Regions from separate parts of the Vibrio misgurnus genome, predicted to be linked through region 1. Evidence: predicted binding sites of a transcription regulator. Region 1 holds the regulator's gene; each other region holds the start of a gene.
What was found. Region 1 encodes MetJ, which represses methionine synthesis genes. Its sites were predicted from a motif close to TTAGACNTNTANANGTCTAA; they were not measured.

Region 1 (5,850 bases):
TCAATGACCACTGCTTCATCGTAACCTGTTAATTTACCCAGTTGGCTGAGCCAGTTTGCGGCCAGATTTGGCTGCGCTTCGTCTTGAAAGCGGTTGGCGACTTGGCTGGGATCGATGCCTTGTTGGTTAAACCAGTAGGTTTGGCTATCGACCACAGCGACCAGTTCAAAACTCATGCCGTGGCGCTGTTCCAGTTTCTGTTTCTGTTCGGCAAACAGTTTAAGCCAGCTTGAGCCGATATTGCCTTTACCGCACAGCGCAATCGCGACCCGTTTTTGTGCTTGGAATAGTTGATTATGCAGGCCATTGACCAACGGATTCAGTGGGGTTTGGCGCAGCACGGCGACTAAGCTGAGGTTGGATTCCGATGCGCTGATAAACTCAACCGGTAATGCGCTCAGTTGTTGGTAGAAACCGTAACAATGGTTGGGGTTTTTGGTTACGCCAGCCCCTACTGCCGCGACTAAATGGTAGCCGGCTTTGAGGGTCAGTTCGGCTGGGTAATTAGCCGCTTGCAGTGCAGCCACCACACCAGGAGCAATTTCGGCGGTGTAAGCTAAACGTAAGCGGTATTGATCGGGCTGCGCCTCATAAGTGAGCGGTTGCAGTTGAATGCGTTGTAAATGTTGCAGCATCTCTTCTTGTAGGCGTGGTACATCATGTTGATGAGTAAAACTGAGTTCAAGCAGTAACACATCATCCAATGAGGTGACGATTTTTGCGCCGCGTCCTGAGGCCAGCACCCGCTCAATGCGGGTCGATCCGGATTCGGCTTGATGGCTACAGCGCAGATGCAACTCCATGGTGCTGTGTGCGACAGGTTGTAAGGTACGGCTATGCAGTACTGGTGCAGCCAAACGCGCTAGCTCATTGGCTTCATCGAGCCTGAGCAGCGGAAGTAAGCAGGCGTCACTCACTATGTGTGGGTCGGCACTGTATACACCTGCGACATCACTCCAGATGGTGACTCGCGAAACCTCGGCTAAAGCACCAATCACCGTGGCCGAGTAATCGGAACCATTGCGGCCGAGTAGTACGGTTTCCCCCTGGTCGTTTTGGGCCATAAAACCAGTGATCACAATTCGCCGCTGGCTATGTTGCGCCAATACCGCTTTGAGCAGAGGGTAAGAGCGGGCGCGATCAACTTCTGGTTGGGTGCCAGCTTCAGCACGTAAAAAGGCACGCGCATCTTGCGCTACCGCTGGCAGCGCTTGCTGATCGAGTAAGGCGGCCAATAAACGTGCTGACCACAGCTCTCCGTGGCCAAGCACCCAAGCGTATTGGGCGCTGGTGAGTGGTGCACGCAGCTCTCCGAGTACGCTGATCTCTTGGCGTAATTGGTTTAATAGCCGTTCCGCCGTCGGCGCGGCAAGCAGCTTGGTGATCAACTCCGCTTGATAGTGGCGCAAACCTTGTAGGGTTTCGTGGGCAACTCGACCATCTTTACTCAGTGCCTGCACAAAACTGATCAAACGGTTGGTGGTTTTGCCAGCGGCCGATACGACCACCAAATCTTCACTTTTTGAGTAACTTTTCAGAATGCTGGCGACGCGCAGATAACACTCTGGGTCGGCAAGGCTACTGCCTCCAAATTTATGCAACTGACGGGCGTGAGTCATACGCGGGTCTCCTTAAGTGATGGAATTAGCTTGCTGAAAGGCTTGATCAAGATCGGCGATCAAATCGCTGCTCTCTTCTAGACCGATTGAGAGGCGCAGCAGTTGCTGAGAAATGCCCGCTTCCGCTAGGGCTACCTCGCCCATTGCCCGGTGAGTCATTGAGGCTGGGTGACAGATCAAACTTTCGACCCCGCCCAGTGATTCCGCGAGTGAAAACAGTGTCAATTGACCAACAAAGCACTTTAATTGTGCCAAGCTGCCGGCAAACTCAAAACTGAGCATGGCGCCAAATCCAGACTGCTGCTGTTTGGCTATTGAATGGCCAGCGTGGCTCGTTAGGCTAGGGTGGTAAAGTTTGCCCACCAAGGGTTGGCTGTGTAGATAGGCTAAAATGTGCTGGGCATTCTCTTCATGTTGGCGCATCCGCGCGCCTAGAGTACGCAGACCACGCAGGGTCATGTAACTATCAAAGGGAGTGCCTGTCGCACCTAAGCAATTACCCCACCAAGCCAACTCGGTGGCGTGCTGCGGATTTTTGCAGATCAACACTCCGCCAATCACATCCGAGTGACCATTGATGTATTTGGTGGTGGAGTGCAGGACAAAATCAGCGCCTAAGGCGAGTGGTTTTTGCAATATGGGGGTCAAAAAGGTGTTATCTACCGCCACCAAAGTGCCTTGCGCTGCGGCCTGTTGGCACAGATGGGCAATATCCACCACCCGCAGCAGAGGGTTGGAAGGCGTTTCAATCAACAGTAATTTAGGCTGACGAGCTAACGCTTGGGTGAATGCGGCTTGGTCGGCTTGATCGACAAATTGCACTTGGAAATCGCCTTTTTTGGCACGGGTATTCAGTAAGCGATAAGTGCCGCCATAGCAGTCGTGAGGAGCGATGATCAGATCTTGTGGGCCGAGGAAAGCGCTTACCCATAAATTGATGGCTGAAGTACCACAGTTGGTGACAACCGCACCCGAGCCACCTTCGAGCTCGGATAAGGTTTGTTCCAGTAAACTACGGTTCGGGTTGCCAGAACGGGTGTAATCGTATTGCGGTACTTCGCCAAAGGCGGGGAAACCGTAATTGGTGGAAAGATAGATCGGCGGTACAACCGCATGATATTGAGTATCCGATTCGATTCCGGTACGCACCGCAATCGTGGCTGGTTTGCGTGTGGTCATAGCATTTCCTTGCTGACTATTCTGTCCTAGAGAGCCTCATCATACCGCCTCGACGCAGAAAGCGGCAGCGGAATGGTGAAAGTACCACCCCGCTGAGTTTCGGTTTGATGACCGGCGATTTATTATGCGCTACTTTACTGCTCTTAATTTGAGACGTCAATACATCTAGATGTCTATATGTCTTTGCTTATGGCAGTAAATGCCGCTAAAATTGAGGCCTTTGAAATTTCGATTCGAACCAAAACAACGAAGGTGCGCAATGGCAGACTGGGATGGCGAATACATCAGCCCCTATGCAGAGCATGGGAAAAAAAGCGAGTTGGTAAAAAAAATCACGGTATCCATTCCGCTCAAAGTTCTTAAAGTGCTTACTGATGAGAGAACACGCCGTCAAGTGAATAACTTACGTCATGCAACCAACAGTGAACTGTTATGTGAAGCTTTCTTGCACGCCTACACTGGCCAGCCGCTGCCGACCGATGAAGATCTACGTAAAGATCGTCCGGATGATATTCCGAGTGAAGCGAAGCGCTTGATGACCGAAATGGGCATCGCGTTCGAATCTTATGATGAGTGATCGATCGGCCACTGAATACGCGTAAGCGCACGATAGTCGTGATCAAAAAGCCCCTCGCTTGAGGGGCTTTACCTTTGCTGCGTGGCAGGATAAGTCAGCGATGGCTGATTTAATCCAACATATAATCTTTAGGCATCGCAATCCGCGCCACCCCAGAATCCACCGCCGCTTTCGCCACTGCCCGTGCTACGCGTGGCAGTAAACGAGGATCCATCGGTTTTGGAATAATGTAATCAATACCAAAACTGAGCTTATCCACTCCAGCGGCGACCAGCACTTCAGCCGGCACTGGCTCTTTGGCCAGTTGACGAATCGCATCGACGGCGGCCAATTTCATCTGTACGTTAATTTCACTGGCGCGCACATCTAATGCGCCACGGAAAATAAACGGGAAGCAGAGTACGTTGTTGACTTGATTGGGATAGTCACTGCGTCCGGTACCCATGATCATATCATTGCGCACTTGATGCGCGATCTCGGGTTTGATTTCCGGATCGGGGTTTGAACAGGCAAACACCACTGGTTTGTCGGCCATCAGTTTTAGCGCTTCAGCTGGTAGCAGGTTCGGGCCCGATACGCCTAAGAAGAGATCAGCACCAGCAATCACATCTTCCAGAGTTCGTTTGTCGGTATTATTGGCAAACAGCGCTTTATATTGATTGAGATCGTCCCGTCGAGTGTGGATCACCCCTTTGCGATCCAGCATGTAGATTTTTTCACGCATTGCCCCGCACTTGATCAGTAGCTCCATACAAGCCACGGCTGCCGCTCCGGCACCCAAGCAAACAATGATACACTCTTTCAATTGCTTACCTTGCAGCTCTAACGCGTTGAGCATACCGGCGGCGGTGACAATCGCAGTACCGTGCTGATCATCGTGAAAGACGGGCACATCACAGCGCTCAATGAGGCGGCGTTCAATATCAAAGCAATCTGGTGCTTTGATATCTTCTAAGTTGATGCCACCGAAAGTGTCGGCAATGTTGGCCACCGTGTCGACAAATTCGTCGATAGTGCGGTGTTTGACTTGGATATCAATCGAATCTAACCCAGCAAAGCGTTTAAATAGCAGCGCTTTGCCTTCCATCACCGGTTTAGAGGCCATCGGCCCTAAATTGCCTAAGCCTAAAATTGCTGTACCGTTTGAGATCACGGCCACCGTGTTGCCTTTGGCCGTATATTTGTAGATATTTTCAACATTTTGCGCAATTTCACGTACCGGCTCGGCCACTCCAGGGCTGTAAGCCAGCGCGAGATCGTCGGCGGAGTCAGCCGGTTTGGTGAGCGCAATGCCAATTTTACCTGCTGTAGGGTAAGCGTGGTAATTGAGCGCGCGTTGGCGAAACAGTTGTTCAGGCGTTGCAGTGAGGTGATGGTCATCGGACATAGGGCTGTTCTCTTATTTTATGGAAAAGATCACAATAGGTAAGGCAGAGATTATAACTTACGAGATTGTAACCTGCCTCGGTTGGATACCAAGCACAGCGTACAAAAAAAGTCACGATCTTGCTGATAAGACTGAGCAAAATGTGAATCACGGAGAAAAAATCGCCAATCGGTTGGATGTTGTTGTGGCTTATCAGTCGCAATGGGGATGGTAGAACGAGAGTTAGTGATGAAAAAAGGACGCCGTAGCGTCCTTTTTAAAATCGTGCGTAAGCAGTGATTACTTCTTCGCAGACAGTGCGCCGAAACGCTTGTTGAAGCGCTCAACACGACCACCGGTGTCAACGATACGTTGCTTACCAGTGTAGAATGGGTGGCACTTGTCACATACGTCTAAGTGCATAGATTCTTTGGTCAGCGTAGAGTTGAAAACGAAAGAATTGCCGCAAGAGCAAGTTGCGTTTACTGCTTTGTATTCTGGGTGGATACCAGCTTTCATGGGATAACCTCAATTTAGGCCGTGTCGCCATCCGCATCATGATCGGCGGACACCACACGTAGTGTTAAAAATAACCAGTTTGCATATCCAGAGAGGTTAACCCTCTAGGATGCCGTAAGGCGCGATATAGTAATGAATCTCGCAGTTAGGATCAACCGCTCTCGCTGATTATTTCGCCAAAAGGCTGGGTCGAATTTTTGCCAAGCTTCCAGTAGACTGTGATCCGTTTGATTTTTCGCTGTTTTGGACCCCAATGCGCCCAACCATTGCCCGAGTTTGTCTGCCTGTTCCGTTAGATAAATCTTTTGATTATCTGATCCCAGCCCATCTGTTTCCGATACTGGGTGGACGGGTGCAAGTGCCTTTTGGGCGGCAAACCTTAGTCGGTATTGTCCAATCGCTGACGCATCAGTCGGATTTTCCGATCGAGCAGCTCAAATCACTGCAAGCGGTATTGGATGTTGCACCGGTGTGGCCACCAAAGCTGCAAACCTTGCTGGATTGGTGCAGCCAGTTTTACCATTATCCGTTGGGTGAAACTTACGCCAATGCGTTACCCGGCGCGTTGCGTAAGGGCAAGGCAGCACAAT
Region 2 (5,850 bases), 490 kb from region 1:
ATTTAAAGTGGTACGCGAGCTGGGTTTAGAACGTCGTGAGACAGTTCGGTCCCTATCTGCCGTGGGCGTTGGAAGATTGAAGGGGGCTGCTCCTAGTACGAGAGGACCGGAGTGGACGAACCTCTGGTGTTCGGGTTGTGTCGCCAGACGCATTGCCCGGTAGCTAAGTTCGGAATTGATAACCGCTGAAAGCATCTAAGCGGGAAGCGAGCCCTGAGATGAGTCTTCCCTGACGGTTTAACCGTCCTAAAGGGTTGTTCGAGACTAGAACGTTGATAGGCAGGGTGTGTAAGCGTTGTGAGGCGTTGAGCTAACCTGTACTAATTGCCCGTGAGGCTTAACCATACAACACCCAAGGGGTTTTGATGGACTCAAAGTTAAGCGCATAAGAATGTGTGTGAGAATGAAGACAGCTTTCCAGAATTGTTGGTTTTCACTTTTTAAGAAAAAGTGAAATCAAAAACAGAATTTTGCTTGGCGACCATAGCGTTTTGGACCCACCTGATTCCATTCCGAACTCAGAAGTGAAACGAAACAGCGTCGATGGTAGTGTGGGGTTTCCCCATGTGAGAGTAGAACATCGCCAGGCTTTTAATTTAGCACCAAGCGCTAACCAGACAGCGGAGCGGTAGTTCAGTTGGTTAGAATACCGGCCTGTCACGCCGGGGGTCGCGGGTTCGAGTCCCGTCCGCTCCGCCACTTATTATGAAACCCAGTCTTCGGACTGGGTTTTTTGCTATTGGCTCTCCACTATTTGGTCAGTGATGTATTGGGTTATCTGGCCTTATCTCCTTATTTTACCGCTCAGCTTCCCCTCCGTCAGTGCATCATGCGTGCCCCTTTCATCCGAGTAATAAAAAACCGATGCACAAGGCATCGGTTTGGTGGTGGGATGGTTTAATCCTGAGCTGGCTAGAGTATCTATTCAAGGATTCGCTCAGCCATGATGTTCCTGCTGAACAGATATCGGGGCATCTTCGCGATTGATTTCAGTTTGCATCGCTCGCTCTGCTTGCTTGGCTTGCTCAATCATTGGGGTAATGGTTGAACCTTGGATCAAGATTGAAAATACGACCACTGAGTAGGTCATGACCATGATCAGCTCTTTTACCTCAATCAATTTTTCTGGAATGACCAAAATACCCGATGGTATTGAAAGAGCCATCGCTAAAGCCAGTCCACCACGTAGGCCGCCCCAAGTTAGAATACGCACCGACCAAGGGTTGTAGTTGCGGTAGCGTTTAAAGCCGATATAAGGCACTAATACGCTGAGATAGCGTCCACACAGTACTAATGGAATGGCAAACACCATCAAAATTAAGTCTTCGCGGTGGAATTCAAACAGCAACATTGACATACCAATCAGTAGAAATAGCAGACCATTTAGAAATTCATCAACCAGTTCCCAAAAATGGTCGAGGTGATCGACGCTCTCTTTTGAAAAGCCAATAAAGCGTGTCCAGTTACCAATCATGATCCCGGAGACCACCATCGCCAGTGGTCCCGAGACATGGATGATATCGGCGAATACATAGCCAGCAGTAGGGATGCCAATCGTGAGCAGCAGTTCCATCGAATGATCATTGGTGGCAGAGATAAGATAGTGGAATACCAATCCTAATAATGCCCCGTAAATCATTCCACCAATCGCTTCTTGCACAAACAGCAAGCTAACACTGCCGATGGTTGGCGTTTGATCGCCAAAAGCGATGGTAAAAATAGTGACGAAGATAACCAAGCCAAAACCATCATTGAATAGCGATTCTCCTTCGATTTGGGTGGCTATTCGTTTGGGGGCTTTTAGCTTCTTAACAATAGCCAGCACTGCGATGGGGTCGGTGGGTGAAATGAGTGCACCAAACAAAAGGCAGTACACCAGATCAAGTGGGATGCCGATTAATCGGCAGAAGCCATATAAAGCGAAGCCAATAAAGAAGGTGGAAAATAGCGTGGCGCCGAGTGCGAGTATGGTAATTTCCCATTTTTGATCTTTAAGGTTGGGTAATTTAATACCTAAACCGCCAGCAAACAGCAGAAAGCCTAAAATGCCTTTGAGCAGAAAGTTCTCAAAGTTAATTTTGGTTACAATGTCGGTAGCGATTTGATTGAGATGAAACCAGTCGTTTTGACCGGCAATCAACAGCAGCAATGACAAAATCATCGAGCCGGCGGTGATCGCAATAGTAGTCTGCATTTTGCTGATCTTGCTATTTAAAAATGCGATCAGCATGGCGGCTGCAGAAAGGAAGCACAGGGTGTAGTAAACGGACATTTTGCTCTCAGTGTATGTAACAACTTGTAAATTAAATTGTGTTTCTGGGTTGGATAAATAGCAAATATTTTTTATCACTTAAGTTTTTACCCACCGTACACGCTATCTATTTTTTCTTAAGTTTTAGCCATCTAGATTTCTGAATTGTGTGTGATAGGATGTGATCACAGCATAAGGAATAGGGCGGTATTGTGGGACAGGAAGTAAGACAACAACTCGAGCAACAATTGAAGCAGCGTATCCTGATCATCGATGGTGGTATGGGGACGATGATTCAAAGCTATCAATTACAAGAGGCAGACTATCGTGGTGAACAATTTGCAAATTGGCACTGTGATTTAAAAGGGAATAATGACCTCTTAGTGCTGACCCAGCCGCAGATCATTAAAGAAATCCACACCGCGTATTTGGCTGCGGGAGCGGATATTCTGGAAACCAACACATTTAATGCCACTACGATTGCCATGGCGGACTATGACATGCAATCCGTTAGCGAAGAGATTAACTTCGCCGCGGCGCAATTAGCACGACAAGTCGCCGATGAGTGGACCGCACGACAGCCCGATAAGCCGCGTTTTGTGGCTGGTGTTCTTGGGCCAACCAATCGCACTTGTTCAATCTCCCCCGATGTGAATGATCCTGGTTTTCGTAATGTGACATTTGATCAGTTGGTTGAGGCGTATGCGCAATCTACTCGCGCGTTGATCAAAGGTGGTTGCGATCTGATTTTGATTGAAACCATTTTTGATACGCTCAATGCCAAAGCGTGTGCATTTGCCGTCGATAGTGTATTTGAAGAGCTCGCCATTACTTTACCGGTCATGATCTCCGGTACCATCACCGACGCCTCGGGACGAACCCTTTCTGGGCAGACGACCGAAGCTTTCTATAATGCGTTACGCCATGTGCGACCCATTTCGTTTGGTTTGAACTGTGCGTTAGGTCCAGACGAGCTGCGCCAGTATGTGGAAGAGTTGTCGCGCATTGCCGAGTGCTATGTTTCGGCACACCCGAATGCGGGTTTGCCTAACGCATTTGGCGAATATGATCTCTCGCCAGATGAGATGGCCGAGCATATTGTTGAATGGGCGCAAGCCGGCTTTTTGAACTTAGTTGGAGGTTGTTGTGGTACCACTCCGCAGCATATTGCCGCAATGGCTAAAGCTCTAGATGGTGTGAGACCAAGGGTTTTACCAGATCTAAAAGTGGAATGTCGCCTCTCGGGTTTAGAGCCGCTCAATATTGGCCCTGAAACCTTATTTGTGAATATTGGTGAGCGCACTAATGTCACTGGTTCGGCGCGTTTTAAACGTCTGATCAAGGAAGAACAATACGATCAAGCCTTGGATGTGGCCCGTGAACAAGTGGCAAACGGCGCACAAATTATCGACATCAATATGGATGAAGGTATGTTGGATGCGCAAGCCTGTATGGTGCGCTTCCTAAATTTGTGCGCGGCTGAGCCGGAAATTTGCAAAGTGCCGGTGATGGTTGACTCCTCGAAGTGGGAGGTGATTGAGGCTGGGCTGAAATGTATTCAAGGCAAAGGGATTGTGAACTCGATTTCGCTTAAAGAGGGCGAAGAAAAGTTTATTGCGCAAGCTAAACTGGTGCGTCGTTACGGTGCTGCGGTCATTGTGATGGCATTTGATGAAGTGGGTCAGGCCGATACTCGCGAGCGCAAATTGGCCATCTGTCGCCGTGCATATCGGATCTTAGTCGATGAGGTGGGCTTTCCTGCGGAAGATATCATCTTTGACCCCAATATCTTTGCTGTTGCCACTGGGATTGATGAACACAACAACTATGCGGTGGATTTTATTGAGGCGGTTGCCGATATCAAACGTGATCTACCCTATGCGATGATTTCTGGTGGCGTATCTAACGTCTCTTTCTCTTTCCGTGGCAACAACTATGTGCGTGAAGCGATCCATGCGGTGTTTCTCTATCACTGTTTTAAACATGGTATGGATATGGGGATTGTCAACGCCGGCCAGTTGGAAATTTACGATAACGTGCCGAGTAAACTGCGTAATGCGGTGGAAGATGTGATCCTCAATCGGCGTAACGATGCGACCGAGCGACTGCTGGAGATTGCTGAAGCGTATCGAGACAACAGTGTCGGCAAAGAGGAGGATAGTGCCGCACTGGAGTGGCGTAGTTGGCCAGTGGCTAAGCGTCTTGAGCATGCTCTGGTGAAAGGGATTACCGAATTTATTGTGCAAGATACGGAAGATGCCCGTCAGCAAGCAAGTAAGCCGATCGAGGTGATCGAAGGGCCGCTGATGGATGGTATGAACGTTGTGGGTGACTTGTTCGGCGAAGGAAAAATGTTCCTGCCTCAAGTGGTTAAATCCGCCCGAGTCATGAAGCAAGCGGTAGCTTACCTTGAACCTTTCATTAATGCCCAAAAAAATAGCAGTAGCTCGAACGGTAAAATCTTACTCGCCACGGTCAAGGGCGATGTGCATGACATTGGCAAAAACATCGTTGGAGTGGTTTTGCAGTGTAATAATTTCGAGATTATTGACTTAGGTGTGATGGTCTCTTGTGAGCAGATCCTCAAAGTCGCGCGTGAGCAGCAGGTCGATATTATTGGCTTATCGGGTTTGATCACACCCTCATTAGATGAAATGGTGCATGTCGCGAAAGAGATGGAGCGACAAGGTTTTACTATTCCATTGTTAATTGGTGGCGCAACCACGTCAAAAGCTCATACTGCGGTTAAGATTGAGCAGAATTATCATGCGCCAGTGGTGTACGTGAATAACGCATCACGCGCGGTTGGGGTGTGTACTTCGCTGCTTTCTGATGATCAGCGGGCTGGATTTGTTGAACGTTTGGATCTGGATTATCAGCGCACGCGTGAGCAACATGCACGCAAGATGCCCAAATCAGCGCCAGTGACCTTAGTACAAGCAAGGGGCAATAAGGCGCAGTTAGACTGGGCAAGCTACACGCCGCCAGCTCCCGCTAAACCTGGTGTGCATGTGTTTGAAAACATTGCGTTAGCAACGCTACGTCCTTATATCGACTGGACACCTTTCTTTATGACTTGGTCGCTGATGGGCAAATACCCTGCAATTTTGGAGCATGAAGAAGTCGGTGAAGAAGCGAAACGTCTGTTTCATGATGCCAATGCTTTGCTTGATACAGTAGAGCGAGAAGGGCAATTGAAAGCCAGTGGTATGTGTGCTCTGTTCCCTGCGGCGAGTGTCGGTGATGATATTGAGGTATATCATGATGAATCGCGCACCCAAGTGGCTTATCGACTGCATCACTTGCGCCAGCAAACGGAAAAGCCCAAGGGCGCGAATTACTGCTTATCGGATTACATTGCGCCGAAAGAGAGTGGTCAGCGTGATTGGATTGGCGCATTTGCGGTAACGGGTGGTATTGGCGAGCGAGCCTTAGCCGATGCCTATAAAGCACAAGGCGATGATTATAATGCGATCATGATCCAAGCGGTGGCCGATCGTTTGGCGGAAGCCTTCGCCGAATATCTGCATGAAAAAGTGCGTAAAGAGATTTGGGGTTATGCCAGCCATGAAAATCTCTCTAATGATGAGTTGATCCGT
Region 3 (5,850 bases), 480 kb from region 1:
CGTGATATGTAAATCGGCCAAATTAGCGCGCGCCGCATCCAATCTCGCTTGCGCGATCTGCACACTGGCACGCTGCGCATCAATTTCGGTTGGCGTAATCGCATTACGTTTCAGTAAGCGTTCATATTCGGTTAATTTACGCTGCTCATCTTGCAGATAAGCTTTCGCCTCCACCACCGCAGCTTGGGCTTTGTCATCCTCTAACTGGATCAATAACTGACCTTTTTTCACCTGCTGATTGGCTTGCACGGCAATCAAATTGACCTTGCCCGCCACTTCTGCGGCCATTTCTACCGATTGTTGGGCTTTGAGCTTGCTGACTAAAGAAAGCGATTGAGAAATCTGCTGCGATTGAACTTGCTCAGTGACCACAGAAATCGCAGGAGATTGCGCTGGCTCTTGAGCGGATAACCCTGCGCTATGGATAAGCAGCGTCAGTAATGTCAATGAAAATACAGTGTTTTTATTCATGATCTGGCTTAGTGTTTAGAAAATCTAGCTATATTGTAGCGAGTGATACGCAACTTGAACGTCAAGGAACGTAAAGATTGCCAGTAAAAGTGTAAGGCACACTGTGACTTAAGCGACTAAAACGCTCAATAAGTTGCGAGTTTGCCGAAAAAGACAGCATTCAATTCAATTTACTAAAAAAACAGTTTACAGAGGGAGCGAGTTTGATAAGATGCGCTCCGCACTTGAGTGATGTGTTGGGAAAACATCAGTTAAGTCTTATCAGTAGTGATAAGAAAAACACCCTGGAGGGGTTCCCGAGTGGCCAAAGGGAGCAGACTGTAAATCTGCCGGCTCCGCCTTCGATGGTTCGAATCCGTCCCCCTCCACCATATTCTCCTCGTAAGAGGAACCCTTGATTGATGCGTTGGGAAAACGTCAGTTAAGTCTTATCAGTAATGATAAGAAAAACACCCTGGAGGGGTTCCCGAGTGGCCAAAGGGAGCAGACTGTAAATCTGCCGGCTCCGCCTTCGATGGTTCGAATCCGTCCCCCTCCACCATATTCTCTCGTAAGAGAAACCCTTGATTGATGTGTTGGGAAAACGTCAGTTAAGTCTTATCAGTAATGATAAGAAAAATACCCTGGAGGGGTTCCCGAGTGGCCAAAGGGAGCAGACTGTAAATCTGCCGGCTCCGCCTTCGATGGTTCGAATCCGTCCCCCTCCACCATATTCTCTCGCAAGAGAAACCCTTGATTGATGCGTTGGGAAAACGTCAGTTAAGTCTTATCAGCAATGATAAGAAAAACACCCTGGAGGGGTTCCCGAGTGGCCAAAGGGAGCAGACTGTAAATCTGCCGGCTCCGCCTTCGATGGTTCGAATCCGTCCCCCTCCACCATATTCTGTTGATACATAAAAAAGCCAACTCATCGAGTTGGCTTTTTTGTTGCTATTTTTTATTGCTATCGCACCACTATTGATTAGTCGGCGGCTTATTATCGTATGCTTGATCAATCAGGCTAAACCAGCCTGACCGATCACTATGTAACTTTTTATGTTACTTTTTCACTCGCAGCAAATAATGTGGCACATCACGAATGCTATCCAGCACCGCCGTTGCAAGTGCTTCACCTTGCTCGGTCACCGGTTTGCCGGTACGCACTAAAATTTTTGTACCTACGCCAGCCGCCTCGGCCGCCATCATATCTTCCGCTTTGTCACCGACCATCACCGAGTTAGCCATGTCGATCTTGAGGAAATCACGCGCCGATAAAAACATCCCTGGCTTGGGTTTGCGACAATCACAATCTTCTTTGTATTGCCCTATGCCGTGTTCAGCATGGTGCGGACAGTAATAAATACCGTCAAACTCAACACCATTATCAGCAAAGTTCCAGTCCATCCACTGGGTTAAAGAGATGAAACGCTCTTCACTGAACTTGCCACGCGCAATACCGGATTGATTGGTGATCAACACCAATAAGTATCCCATGCGTTGCAAAGCAGCGGTCGCCTCAAACACACCATCAATGAATTGGAAATCATGCTCATCGTGCACGTAACCGTGATCAACGTTGATCACCCCATCCCGGTCTAGAAATACTGCTGGTTTAGCCAAAATGCTTTCTCGTTTAACTCATTTGGCGCAAATTATTGCACGCTTTATTTTTTTCATCACTATCTAATTACTTTCTCATCTAACCATCGAGTGCGTTTAGACGTCTAGACGTAAAAATATCTATTGACTTCAATTAGCCAAGCTCATAGCATCATTAACCAATAAGGAAGACCAAAAGATTATTCTGCTTGATGCAGTTCAGGGTGACACATGATTGAGATAAAAAGCGTCAATAAAGTGTTTTATCAGGGTGAGAAGCCAATTCACGCGCTGAAAGATATTAATTTATTGATCCCACAAGGTACCATTTTTGGGGTAATTGGCTCCTCTGGCGCAGGCAAAAGTACCCTGATCCGCTGTGTCAATATGCTAGAACAACCCACCAGTGGCCAAGTCATCGTCGATGGGGTTGACTTAACCACGCTGAACCATTCACAACTGTGCGCCGCTCGCCGTAATATCGGCATGATTTTTCAGCATTTTAATCTGCTTTCATCACGCACTGTGTTTGCTAACGTGGCACTGCCTCTAGAGTTAGCCGGCCAAGCGCCAGCTTACATCAAAAGCCGAGTGACAGAATTACTCGCTTTGGTTGGGCTAGCGGAAAAACACGACAGTTACCCAGCCAATCTGTCCGGAGGTCAAAAGCAGCGGGTAGCAATTGCGCGTGCTTTAGCCTGCAATCCGAAAGTGCTGCTGTGTGACGAAGCGACCAGTGCGCTGGATCCCGCCACCACTCAATCGATTCTTGAGCTGCTTAAAGAGATTAACCGCCAGCTTAACCTGACCATTTTGCTGATCACCCATGAAATGGATGTGGTGAAAAGCATCTGCCATCAAGTGGCGATCATTGGTGATGGAGAATTGGTCGAAAAAGGCAGCGTAGGCGATATTTTTGCCCATCCCAAAACCGCCTTAGCCCACCAATTTATTCGCTCAACTTTAGATTTGTCGATTCCGGACGACTACCAAGCTCGCCTGCAGCCAACCCGCGTGGCCGGTAGCTATCCCTTAGTGCGTTTGGAGTTTACCGGCGCCACGGTTGATGCGCCGTTAATGACGCAAATTGCCCGTAAATACAATATTGATGTCAGCATCCTCAGCTCCGATCTGGATTATGCCGGTGGCGTGAAATTTGGCATGCTGGTGGCGGAAATTTTTGGTAATGCGGATGACGACCAAGCGGCGATTGAATATCTGCGCGATAACAACGTAAAAGTCGAGGTGCTCGGTTATGTCCTTTAATACTCTTACTCAATGGCTTACGCTGAACAGCGATTTATTACTGACCGCCACTTGGCAAACCCTATATATGGTGACGATTGCCGGTGTGGTCGGCTTTGCGGTCGGTATTCCACTGGGTGTGATCCTGCACACAACCAAGCAGCACGGTTTACTGGAAAACCGCCCGTTGAACCGGATCTTAGGTGCGATAGTGAATATCGGTCGCTCAGTACCCTTTTTGGTATTGATGGTCGCGATCATTCCCGTCACTAAGCTGCTAGTAGGAACCTTTATTGGTACTACCGCCGCCATTGTGCCGCTTACGATTGGGGCAATCCCATTTGTGGCGCGCTTAATTGAAAATGCGCTGCTGGAAGTACCCACCGGCTTGGTGGAGGCAGCCCAATCGATGGGAGCAACCCCACTACAAATTATTCGTAAAGTGCTGCTGCCTGAAGCGCTGCCGACCATTGTCAACTCAGTGACCATTACCTTAGTTACGCTGGTCAGTTACTCGGCAATGGCGGGCACGGTCGGTGGCGGCGGTTTAGGTGATGTCGCGATCCGTTATGGATTTCATCGCTATGAAATCACCATCATGGCAGTCACGGTCGTGATGCTGATCGTACTGGTACAAATTATTCAATCCATCGGTGATGCACTGGTTCGCCGCGTTGATCATCGCTAACCCTCGATTTCCCCTCTGTTTGAACAAGGAGTTCATCATGAAGTTTAACCTGAAACATTTACTGACTATCGCCGCAGCGGCCTCAAGCCTGATCCTCGCTGGCTGTGGTGAGAAAGTAGTTGATAACAACAAAATCAAAGTTGGCGTTATCGCAGGAGCGGAAGCCCAAGTTGCTGAAGTGGCGGCAAAAATTGCCAAAGAAAAATACAATTTAGATGTCGAATTAGTGGTGTTTACCGACTACGTTACCCCCAATGCGGCGCTGGATGATGGCTCAATCGATGCCAACGCGTTCCAACATAAACCTTATCTCGATAAACAAATCGCCGATCGCGGTTACAAATTGGCAATTGTTGGCAACACCTTTGTCTATCCGATTGCGGCTTACTCAAAGCGGATCACTTCACTGGATGAGCTACAAGATGGCGCACGCATTGCGGTACCGAATGACCCAACCAATCTAGGTCGTGCGCTGCTGCTGCTGCAACAACAAGGTCTGCTGCAACTGCGTGAAGAGGTGGGCTTGCTGGCCACAGTACGTGATATCATCGCCAATCCAAAGAAACTCGAGATCCTAGAGCTAGATGCAGCGCAACTGCCTCGTTCATTGGATGATGTCGCGCTCTCAATCATCAATACCACTTATGCTAGCTCAATTAATCTGACCCCAGAAAAAGACGGGATCTTCGTGGAAGATAAAGAGTCGCCATACGTCAATTTACTGGTCGCACGTGAAGCCAACGTCAACGCAGAAAATGTGCAAAACTTTAAGAAAGCTTACCAAACCGATGAAGTTGCTAAAGCGGCAGCAGAAATCTTCCAAGGTGGATCGGTGCAAGGTTGGTGATCACTATGTCGTAATGCATGCACCGGACAAGTATCCACTGACTGAGCATGCAGTGAAAAACATTAAAAGGTTGGCAACACGCCAACCTTTTTTATGCCACCAATCCAGCTAAGCACCTCAGTCAATACTGGCGATGGCCACCTTTTCTGCCCAACTGGCTCGCTAAAATCATCCCCGTCCAAGGCCGAAGTTTAGGGATGGTAACAAAATATGGGGTCAGCGTTATTTCAAATGATCCCATGAAATGTTAGAGACAATTCGGCACGACTCACAACGAAAATGGAAAATATCGTGCAGTGGCTCATCAAGTAACCATTGGCCACCACATTGAGGGCAAACACGCGCCCGCTCATCGGCAAGACTGGTGCCACCGACACGATACAGATAGTAATAGGTCGGCACTTGGGTCAGATATTCAATCCGTCCACACAAATCTCGCCCACGACGAAATAAATCACTGCCTACATCGCAGATTTCATGTAAAGCGGCATGCTCAGCTTGGCACGCGCCGCCCATTTGTAGCTCATCACACGCTTGCCATTCGGTTTGCCATTTGATCACCGCTTTATGATCGCCATTGAAGGTGGGAGGATGACGATAAAGAGGGATCGGCAATAAACTTTCGCCACTGCGCAGCGGCGAGCAAGTATGTACATAAGTGGTATACAGTATCTGCCAGCTTGGCGTATCAGTTTCAGCGGCTTGCTCAGAGTTAATATCCAGCCCTAATAACCGCACTTTCGGGGCTAATAAACCGGCTTCACTTAAGCGGCTCACGCAGCGTTCAACATATTGCGAATGAAACTTAGGGTGCAGACTCTCCTTTTCTGGGCATACCGCACGCAGATAAAAGACTCCATCGCCGAGCACAATCGGAAACTCACGCCCCAATACTTGACCGTTATAGCGTAGCGCATCCATCAGTCCATTGATCGCTTTATCCACTGCGCTAATGGTGGTGTTATCAAAACACTCAAATTCCAATTCAACCACGTACATCTCAATTCACCACGGGTTCAAG

Region 2: metH (methionine synthase) is a predicted target of MetJ. The motif match lies at 2,396-2,415, and genes of this name have one in related genera.
Region 3: metN (methionine ABC transporter ATP-binding protein MetN) is a predicted target of MetJ. The motif match lies at 2,167-2,186, and genes of this name have one in related genera.

The regions. Positions count from the first base shown of each region.
Region 1 is NZ_CP113241.1:2,281,725-2,287,574, reverse strand. It holds gene OOK74_RS10510 (bifunctional aspartate kinase/homoserine dehydrogenase II) at 1-1,619, opposite strand, end outside; gene OOK74_RS10505 (O-succinylhomoserine (thiol)-lyase) at 1,632-2,798, opposite strand; gene metJ (met regulon transcriptional regulator MetJ) at 3,058-3,375, shown strand; gene OOK74_RS10495 (malic enzyme-like NAD(P)-binding protein) at 3,485-4,762, opposite strand; gene rpmE (50S ribosomal protein L31) at 5,042-5,260, opposite strand; gene priA (primosomal protein N') at 5,514-5,850, shown strand, end outside.
Region 2 is NZ_CP113241.1:285,647-291,496, forward strand. It holds rRNA gene OOK74_RS01385 (23S ribosomal RNA) at 1-345, shown strand, start outside; rRNA gene rrf (5S ribosomal RNA) at 474-589, shown strand; tRNA gene OOK74_RS01395 (tRNA-Asp) at 623-699, shown strand; gene OOK74_RS01400 (cation:proton antiporter) at 938-2,272, opposite strand; gene metH (methionine synthase) at 2,464-5,850, shown strand, end outside.
Region 3 is NZ_CP113241.1:1,797,317-1,803,166, forward strand. It holds gene vexG (vibriobactin export RND transporter periplasmic adaptor subunit VexG) at 1-471, opposite strand, end outside; tRNA gene OOK74_RS08240 (tRNA-Tyr) at 758-842, shown strand; tRNA gene OOK74_RS08245 (tRNA-Tyr) at 928-1,012, shown strand; tRNA gene OOK74_RS08250 (tRNA-Tyr) at 1,097-1,181, shown strand; tRNA gene OOK74_RS08255 (tRNA-Tyr) at 1,266-1,350, shown strand; gene gmhB (D-glycero-beta-D-manno-heptose 1,7-bisphosphate 7-phosphatase) at 1,510-2,070, opposite strand; gene metN (methionine ABC transporter ATP-binding protein MetN) at 2,281-3,315, shown strand; gene OOK74_RS08270 (methionine ABC transporter permease) at 3,305-3,982, shown strand; gene metQ (methionine ABC transporter substrate-binding lipoprotein MetQ) at 4,020-4,829, shown strand; gene OOK74_RS08280 (Zn-ribbon-containing protein) at 5,052-5,828, opposite strand; gene syd (SecY-interacting protein) at 5,830-5,850, opposite strand, start outside.